Regions from separate parts of the Paenibacillus macerans genome, predicted to be linked through region 1. Evidence: a T-box and tRNA genes for the amino acid it is inferred to sense, from the RefSeq annotation. Region 1 holds a T-box; the other holds one or more tRNA genes.
The links. A T-box is a leader RNA that pairs with one kind of tRNA and senses whether it is charged. The one in region 1 lies ahead of tyrS (tyrosine--tRNA ligase), so its partner is inferred to be a tRNA-Tyr.
Positions count from the first base shown of each region.

Region 2: it has a tRNA-Tyr gene. The T-box ahead of tyrS (tyrosine--tRNA ligase) is inferred to sense a tRNA for this amino acid. The anticodon was not compared.

Region 1 covers NZ_UGSI01000001.1:2,982,743-2,986,120, reverse strand. The annotation lists gene DYE26_RS33435 (hypothetical protein) at 261-422, shown strand; gene DYE26_RS13395 (isoprenylcysteine carboxylmethyltransferase family protein) at 512-1,027, shown strand; T-box leader at 1,203-1,412, shown strand; gene tyrS (tyrosine--tRNA ligase) at 1,461-2,720, shown strand; gene DYE26_RS13385 (TetR/AcrR family transcriptional regulator) at 2,772-3,344, opposite strand.
Region 2 covers NZ_UGSI01000002.1:1,207,766-1,211,143, forward strand. The annotation lists rRNA gene DYE26_RS28525 (23S ribosomal RNA) at 1-629, shown strand, start outside; tRNA gene DYE26_RS28530 (tRNA-Asn) at 839-911, shown strand; tRNA gene DYE26_RS28535 (tRNA-Ser) at 984-1,075, shown strand; tRNA gene DYE26_RS28540 (tRNA-Glu) at 1,150-1,221, shown strand; tRNA gene DYE26_RS28545 (tRNA-Val) at 1,337-1,412, shown strand; tRNA gene DYE26_RS28550 (tRNA-Met) at 1,428-1,501, shown strand; tRNA gene DYE26_RS28555 (tRNA-Asp) at 1,575-1,651, shown strand; tRNA gene DYE26_RS28560 (tRNA-Phe) at 1,669-1,744, shown strand; tRNA gene DYE26_RS28565 (tRNA-Thr) at 1,765-1,840, shown strand; tRNA gene DYE26_RS28570 (tRNA-Tyr) at 1,844-1,929, shown strand; tRNA gene DYE26_RS28575 (tRNA-Trp) at 1,942-2,015, shown strand; tRNA gene DYE26_RS28580 (tRNA-His) at 2,038-2,113, shown strand; tRNA gene DYE26_RS28585 (tRNA-Gln) at 2,128-2,202, shown strand; tRNA gene DYE26_RS28590 (tRNA-Gly) at 2,210-2,284, shown strand; tRNA gene DYE26_RS28595 (tRNA-Cys) at 2,296-2,369, shown strand; tRNA gene DYE26_RS28600 (tRNA-Leu) at 2,381-2,466, shown strand; tRNA gene DYE26_RS28605 (tRNA-Leu) at 2,488-2,567, shown strand; gene DYE26_RS28610 (ArsR/SmtB family transcription factor) at 2,851-3,177, shown strand.

The sequences.
Region 1 (3,378 bases):
ACATAGATTCCGCGCCTTTCTCATATGCTGAAGCCAGGTCGTCCGCTGGATAACGTTATCATTAAAGGCAGCAAGTAAATATATGCTCTAGGCGTTCACTAATGATCGCCTTTTATATGTTCGTGAACACCCTCCGAAAATCCCTGCAACCGAATCCTTGTATTCTCACGCATATATAGGAGATATGTTTTATGTATTGGCTGGCAAGATGTTGTAAGTTATCATAACTTTGCAGACTGACACGTAGGGGAAATAAAAAGATGGACTATATTTTGAAAAAATGCCTATTCGGAACTATCGAACGCTGCGTAGGGGCCGCGGCCGCGTACATCCAGGCCAAAGGCGAGGCGGTGGAGATTTTGAAGGAGGAGCAAGGGAAGGAGAAAATTTTATTGAGGAGTAGTAATAATCAAATTCACTGAATCAATATAAAGTAAAACCAACATAATGAATCAATAATTTATCAATAAGCGAGCACAAATGAAATTGTAAGAGGAGGGAACAATTAGAAATGATTACCGGCATCATACTGATCGTGCTCACCCTGTTCCGCGTGCCTTCGGCCATTATTTCCGGGCGGAACGAAGCAAAGATCATTGCGGGCGGGGGGGTGGAATACGGGCAAACCAACAGCAAGTTGCTGATCGTGGTGCAATTCCTCATCTACATAAGCACGATCGTTTACGCTTTCGTAATGGATGTGCCGATCGGTGCGCATACGTATATCGGGCTGTTGATTTACGCGGTTGCAATGGCGTTCCTCGTATATGTGATCCGCACGCTCGGTCGCTTTTGGACCTTCAAATTGTATATTGCCAAGGACCATGAGTTGATCGAAAGCCCGCTGTTTAAATTTGTCCGGCATCCGAATTATTTTCTGAACATTATCCCGGAGGTGTTGAGTTTTGCAATTATTTCGAAGGCCTGGATCGTGTTTGCGCCGCTGTTTATCCTGCATCTTCTCACCCTGTTCAACCGCATCCGGCTGGAGGAAAAAATGATGAAGCAGAAGTTCCGGCAGTATTAGATGGAATAAAACCAAGCGGTTCCTGACGGCCATTCTTAAAGAGTGGCTATTTTTTGTGGCAACGTCCCGGCAAGAGGTTTGCCGGGTATTTTAGTTATAAATATCGTGCGGTTGACAAAACAGAATAGATATGAAATACTGTCCTTACGAACGTTCGGAAGTACAACTGAATATCATTCAAGCGATGACGGGTTTCATTAAGCAGGTTATCCCTTCTTCAGAGAGCTGGTGGCCGGTGAGAATCAGCGAATATCATCTGTGAATTACACCCCTGAGCTTTTCGCTTTCGCCAGGATAGCGAACGGTCCCCCGTTATAGGCTAGAGATGAAGATCAAATGGATCTTTAAAGAAGGATGGTACCGCGATGCAAGAGTCGCTCCTTTTCAGGAGCGGCTTTTTTTATCCATTTTTTAACTACAGGAGGATTGGAACATGAACTTGCTGGAGGATTTGAAATTTCGCGGATTGATTCATCAATGTACGGATTTGGAGGGATTGGCAAAGAAACTTGCGGAAGGATCGATCCGCCTGTATGCGGGGTTTGATCCGACGGCCAACAGTCTGCACATTGGCCATTTGCTTCCGATTTTAACCTTGCGAAGATTTCAGCTGGCAGGTCATTCGCCTTACGCTTTAGTTGGAGGATCCACGGGGCTGATCGGCGATCCTACGGGCAGATCGGTGGAAAGGCCGATCAACACCAAAGAAACGGTGGAGGCATGGACCGAAAGCATTAAGCTCCAGCTTTCGCGTTTCCTGGAATTTGACCATGCTCCTAATGCGGCAAGGGTGTTTAACAACTACGATTGGTTTGCTTCCATAAATATCATTGAATTTCTCAGGGATTGCGGAACCTGCTTCACGATAAATTACATGCTGGCCAAAGAAACCGTTCAATCCCGTTTAAACCAAGGCGTTTCATTTGCGGAATTGAGCTATATGCTGCTTCAGGCCTACGATTTTGCGTTTCTCCATAAGGAATACGATTGCGCTCTGCAAATAGGAGGAAGCGATCAATGGGGAAATATCACCGCAGGCCTGGAAATGATCGATAAAGTTTTGCACAAGAAAGCCTATGGTCTGACCATGCCGCTGGTTATGAAAAAAGATGGAACGAAATTCGGAAAAACCTCAGGCGGAGCGGTTTGGCTTGATCCGCAGTTGACCTCTCCTTACGAGTTTTATCAGTTCTGGCTTAATACGGACGACGCTGACGTTGTTCCGTTTCTGAAGTACTTTACGTTCCTGGAATGCGAGGAAATTTTGGAATATGAAGAGGCTTTAACGAACAAGCCTGAAGAAAGAGCGGCACAGCGCGCACTTGCCAAAGAAGTTACCGCTTTGGTCCATGGAGGACAGGAAGCTTCAACATGCGAAAAAGCATCGGAGATCTTGTTTCGAGGAGAGTTGCATCTTTTAGCTCCGGACGATTTGGAAGCCGTATCCTGCGGAGTTTCAACGATTCAAGTCGATAAGCGTGAGAAAATGACGTTGTTGGAATTATTGATTTTGTCGGGGGCCGCGCCGTCCAAAAGACAAGCTAGGGAAGATTTTCAAGCCGGAGCCGTTTATCTGAACGGGTTTAAAGCAACGGATCCCGACCTTGTCGTGGGGGAAGGCCAACGATTGCATCAAGCCTACGCCGTCATTCGCCGCGGGAAAAAAAGCTATCACCTCGTTAAGTTCCAGTAGGCCATGAAAAGGCCGCCCGATTTCAGATACCGGGCGGCCTTTTAACTAAACTTATTCCCGGGATACCCCATGCCAAAATACATCCCATGAAGCCTCCAGTCGCAAGTCAAACGAATCCGGACCGGAGTAAATGAGCTCGACAAGCATCCCTTCCAGAAGATTCATAAAAGCGATGGCGAATTTCTCGTGACTGACCCGCAACTTCAAGGAACTTATTTTCAAAGCGGATAATATTTTATCCTGCGTGAATTGAAAGTATTGCATTACGGTCTTTTGTATTTCATCGCCTTGTTGCTCGGGAACAAGAAAACCCAGATAAAGAATCAGCCTTAAATTCAGCTCCCGGCTATATCTCGTTTTATACTGGGCAATAAACCGGTATAACTGATCCTGTAATGACGCATCTTCAGCTAAATTGGCAAAGTATTGGCTTACAAAAGCGAGTTCGCTGTCGACGGATTCTTTAAATACCGTGCTGAACAGCTCGCTTTTGCTTTGGATGTGCGTATAGAGAGATTGCTTTTTAATTCCGATTTCTTTAGCAATAGCATCCAATGAAGTGGCTTCGTAGCCTTTTAAAGCAAAATGCCGGCGGGCTACTTTCTTAATCGCATCGGCTGTCAAATCCATGCTCCTTCCCATATTGATACGAACGTTC
Region 2 (3,378 bases), on a different contig from region 1:
CCTAAAGAGTAACGGAGGCGCCCCAAGGTTCCCTCAGAATGGTTGGAAATCATTCGCAGAGTGCAAAGGCAAAAGGGAGCTTGACTGCGAGACTGACAAGTCGAGCAGGGACGAAAGTCGGGCTTAGTGATCCGGTGGTACCGCATGGAAGGGCCATCGCTCAACGGATAAAAGCTACCCTGGGGATAACAGGCTTATCTCCCCCAAGAGTCCACATCGACGGGGAGGTTTGGCACCTCGATGTCGGCTCATCGCATCCTGGGGCTGAAGTAGGTCCCAAGGGTTGGGCTGTTCGCCCATTAAAGCGGTACGCGAGCTGGGTTCAGAACGTCGTGAGACAGTTCGGTCCCTATCTGTCGTGGGCGCAGGAAATTTGAGAGGAGCTGTCCTTAGTACGAGAGGACCGGGATGGACGCACCGCTGGTGTACCAGTTGTTCCGCCAGGAGCACAGCTGGGTAGCTAAGTGCGGACGGGATAAGCGCTGAAAGCATCTAAGCGTGAAGCCCCCCTCAAGATGAGATTTCCCAATTAGTAAGACCCCTTGAAGACGACGAGGTTGATAGGCCTGAGGTGGAAGTGCAGCAATGCATGGAGCTGACAGGTACTAATCGGTCGAGGGCTTATCCAAAACTCTACCCACCAAAGTGACGTGAAGCTTCGAAGCTGAGTCCGAGTACTTTGGCGGGGCCCAAAAATATACCCCAAAAAGTGACGCGAGGCTTCGTAGGTAATTCCGATTACTTTTCGGGGACCCCGGGAACTGAATAGGGGCTAACACGCAAATCAAGTTTCGTATCCAGTTTTCAAGGATTAACGCCTTGAAAACTTAATTAATGTTCCCTGATAGCTCAGTCGGTAGAGCACTCGACTGTTAATCGAGTTGTCACAGGTTCGAGTCCTGTTCGGGGAGTCATAGTCCCCAGAAAGTGTGGGTTTGCTTCTAAACTTATACCGATTACTTTCTGGGGGCCCAAAAACACGTGGAGAGGTGTCCGAGTTGGCCGAAGGAGCACGATTGGAAATCGTGTAGGCGTCACAAGCGTCTCGAGGGTTCGAATCCCTCTCTCTCCGCCATAACACCCAAAAAGTGAAGTTATGGCTATGATGGAGTTTCCGATTACTTTTCGGGGGCCCGGCATAAATCATACGGCCCGTTGGTCAAGGGGTTAAGACACCTCCCTTTCACGGAGGTAACAGGGGTTCGAATCCCCTACGGGTCATTGCTTTCTTAATATGTTTCAAATGGGGTTAAGAACCCCTTGGGAAGAGGTTTATTTACAGAAGTACTTGATTTGTTGCTATGTTATCTGGTACAATAAGATTTGTCTTTTCCATGGAGGCTTAGCTCAGCTGGGAGAGCATCTGCCTTACAAGCAGAGGGTCGGGGGTTCGATCCCCTCAGCCTCCACCATATTGTATATAACGACGCGGGGTGGAGCAGCCCGGTAGCTCGTCGGGCTCATAACCCGAAGGCCGCAGGTTCAAATCCTGCCCCCGCAATTAACTCCATAATTAGTAATGAGGAGCTTAGGCTTGCTCGAATCGGTTTGTGGAGTTGGCAATTTATCAGTGTGGAGCCGTGGTGTAGAGGCCTAACATGCCTGCCTGTCACGCAGGAGACCGCGGGTTCGAATCCCGTCGGCTCCGCCATTTATAACTAATTGCAAGGCTCGGTAGCTCAGTCGGTAGAGCAGAGGACTGAAAATCCTCGTGTCGGCGGTTCGATTCCGTCCCGAGCCACCATTAAAAAACAAAAATTAAAAGCCGGTGTAGCTCAATTGGTAGAGCAACTGACTTGTAATCAGTAGGTTGGGGGTTCAAGTCCTCTCGCCGGCACCACGTGGAGGCTTAGCGAAGTGGCCAAACGCAGCAGACTGTAAATCTGTTCTCTGACGAGTTCGGTGGTTCGAATCCATCAGCCTCCACCAGTTTTATCTAATAGGGGCATAGTTTAAAGGTAGAACAGCGGTCTCCAAAACCGTTAGTGTGGGTTCAATTCCTGCTGCCCCTGCCAGTTTTGAAACTTGAATAATATGGCGGTCGTGGCGAAGTGGTTAACGCACCGGATTGTGGCTCCGGCATTCGTGGGTTCGATCCCCATCGATCGCCCCATATTTCAACTTTATTGGGGATTAGCCAAGCGGTAAGGCAACGGACTTTGACTCCGTCATGCATAGGTTCGAATCCTATATCCCCAGCCATTTATAAGCGGACGTGGCTCAGCGGTAGAGCATCGCCTTGCCAAGGCGAGGGTCGCGGGTTCGATTCCCGTCGTCCGCTCCATTTTTATCTTTGGCGCCATAGCCAAGTGGTAAGGCACAGCTCTGCAAAAGCTTTATCCCCAGTTCGAATCTGGGTGGCGCCTCCATATTTTTATTTGCGGGAGTGGCGGAATCGGCAGACGCACAGGACTTAAAATCCTGCGGTAGGTGACTACCGTACCAGTTCAAGTCTGGTCTTCCGCACTTTGTATATATTTTATATTTGCCGGTGTGGCGGAATTGGCAGACGCGCGCGACTCAAAATCGTGAGGGAAACCGTGGAGGTTCGAGTCCTCTCACCGGCATCAATAACGTATTGGAAGTCCTCTGGAGATTCATCCTGAGGACTTTTTGCATATCGAGACATTCACAGCATAAAGCTAAAGCCTCCAATGAGCGTCCATTCCTTGACAGGAATATTCTGTTTTATGTATATTTTAAGCGACTGATGCAATAAAATATTGGAGTTAGGAGGTAGCCATACAGTGCGATTTCGGGTCTTGAAAGAAGCCCGAGTCGGTGATAACTAGAGAAATGACCACCTTTTATTTTAAGAAAAGAAACGTGCTGTATGGGAAATAGAATCATATGGACACAGCGGTATTAAGCGCACTTGCCGAATCTAACCGTTTACACATTGTTGAATTACTGCGTGAAGGCCCCCTTACTGTCGGGGGAATAACCGATCGCCTTCAGCTGCGGCAGCCTCAAGTATCCAAGCATCTCCGCGTGCTTCTTGATGCAGGAATCGTGGATATGCAGGCAGACGCGAATCGCCGGATTTATCAGCTGCGGCCGGAGCCTTTTCAGGAAATGGACGAATGGCTGGATTCCTATCGTCATATATGGAACGAGAGGTTCGATCGCTTGGATGCTTACCTTCAAGATTTGATGAATCCCAATAATAAACATTAGTAAGAGCAGAACTGGCGGCATTAGGGGCGTTCCCTTTGCGGCCAGTTTTCCTTTAAGATTAGAAGTTGACAAACACTGAAAGTTACTGTAAGTTGCGGCGGACGAGCTTGATGAGCTGATTTCCTGCTATTTGTCGGTTCTTAAACGGATTGATGGTTTTAAATATCCAGCAAGCCGGAGGTTACCGCATTCCACAGGTCG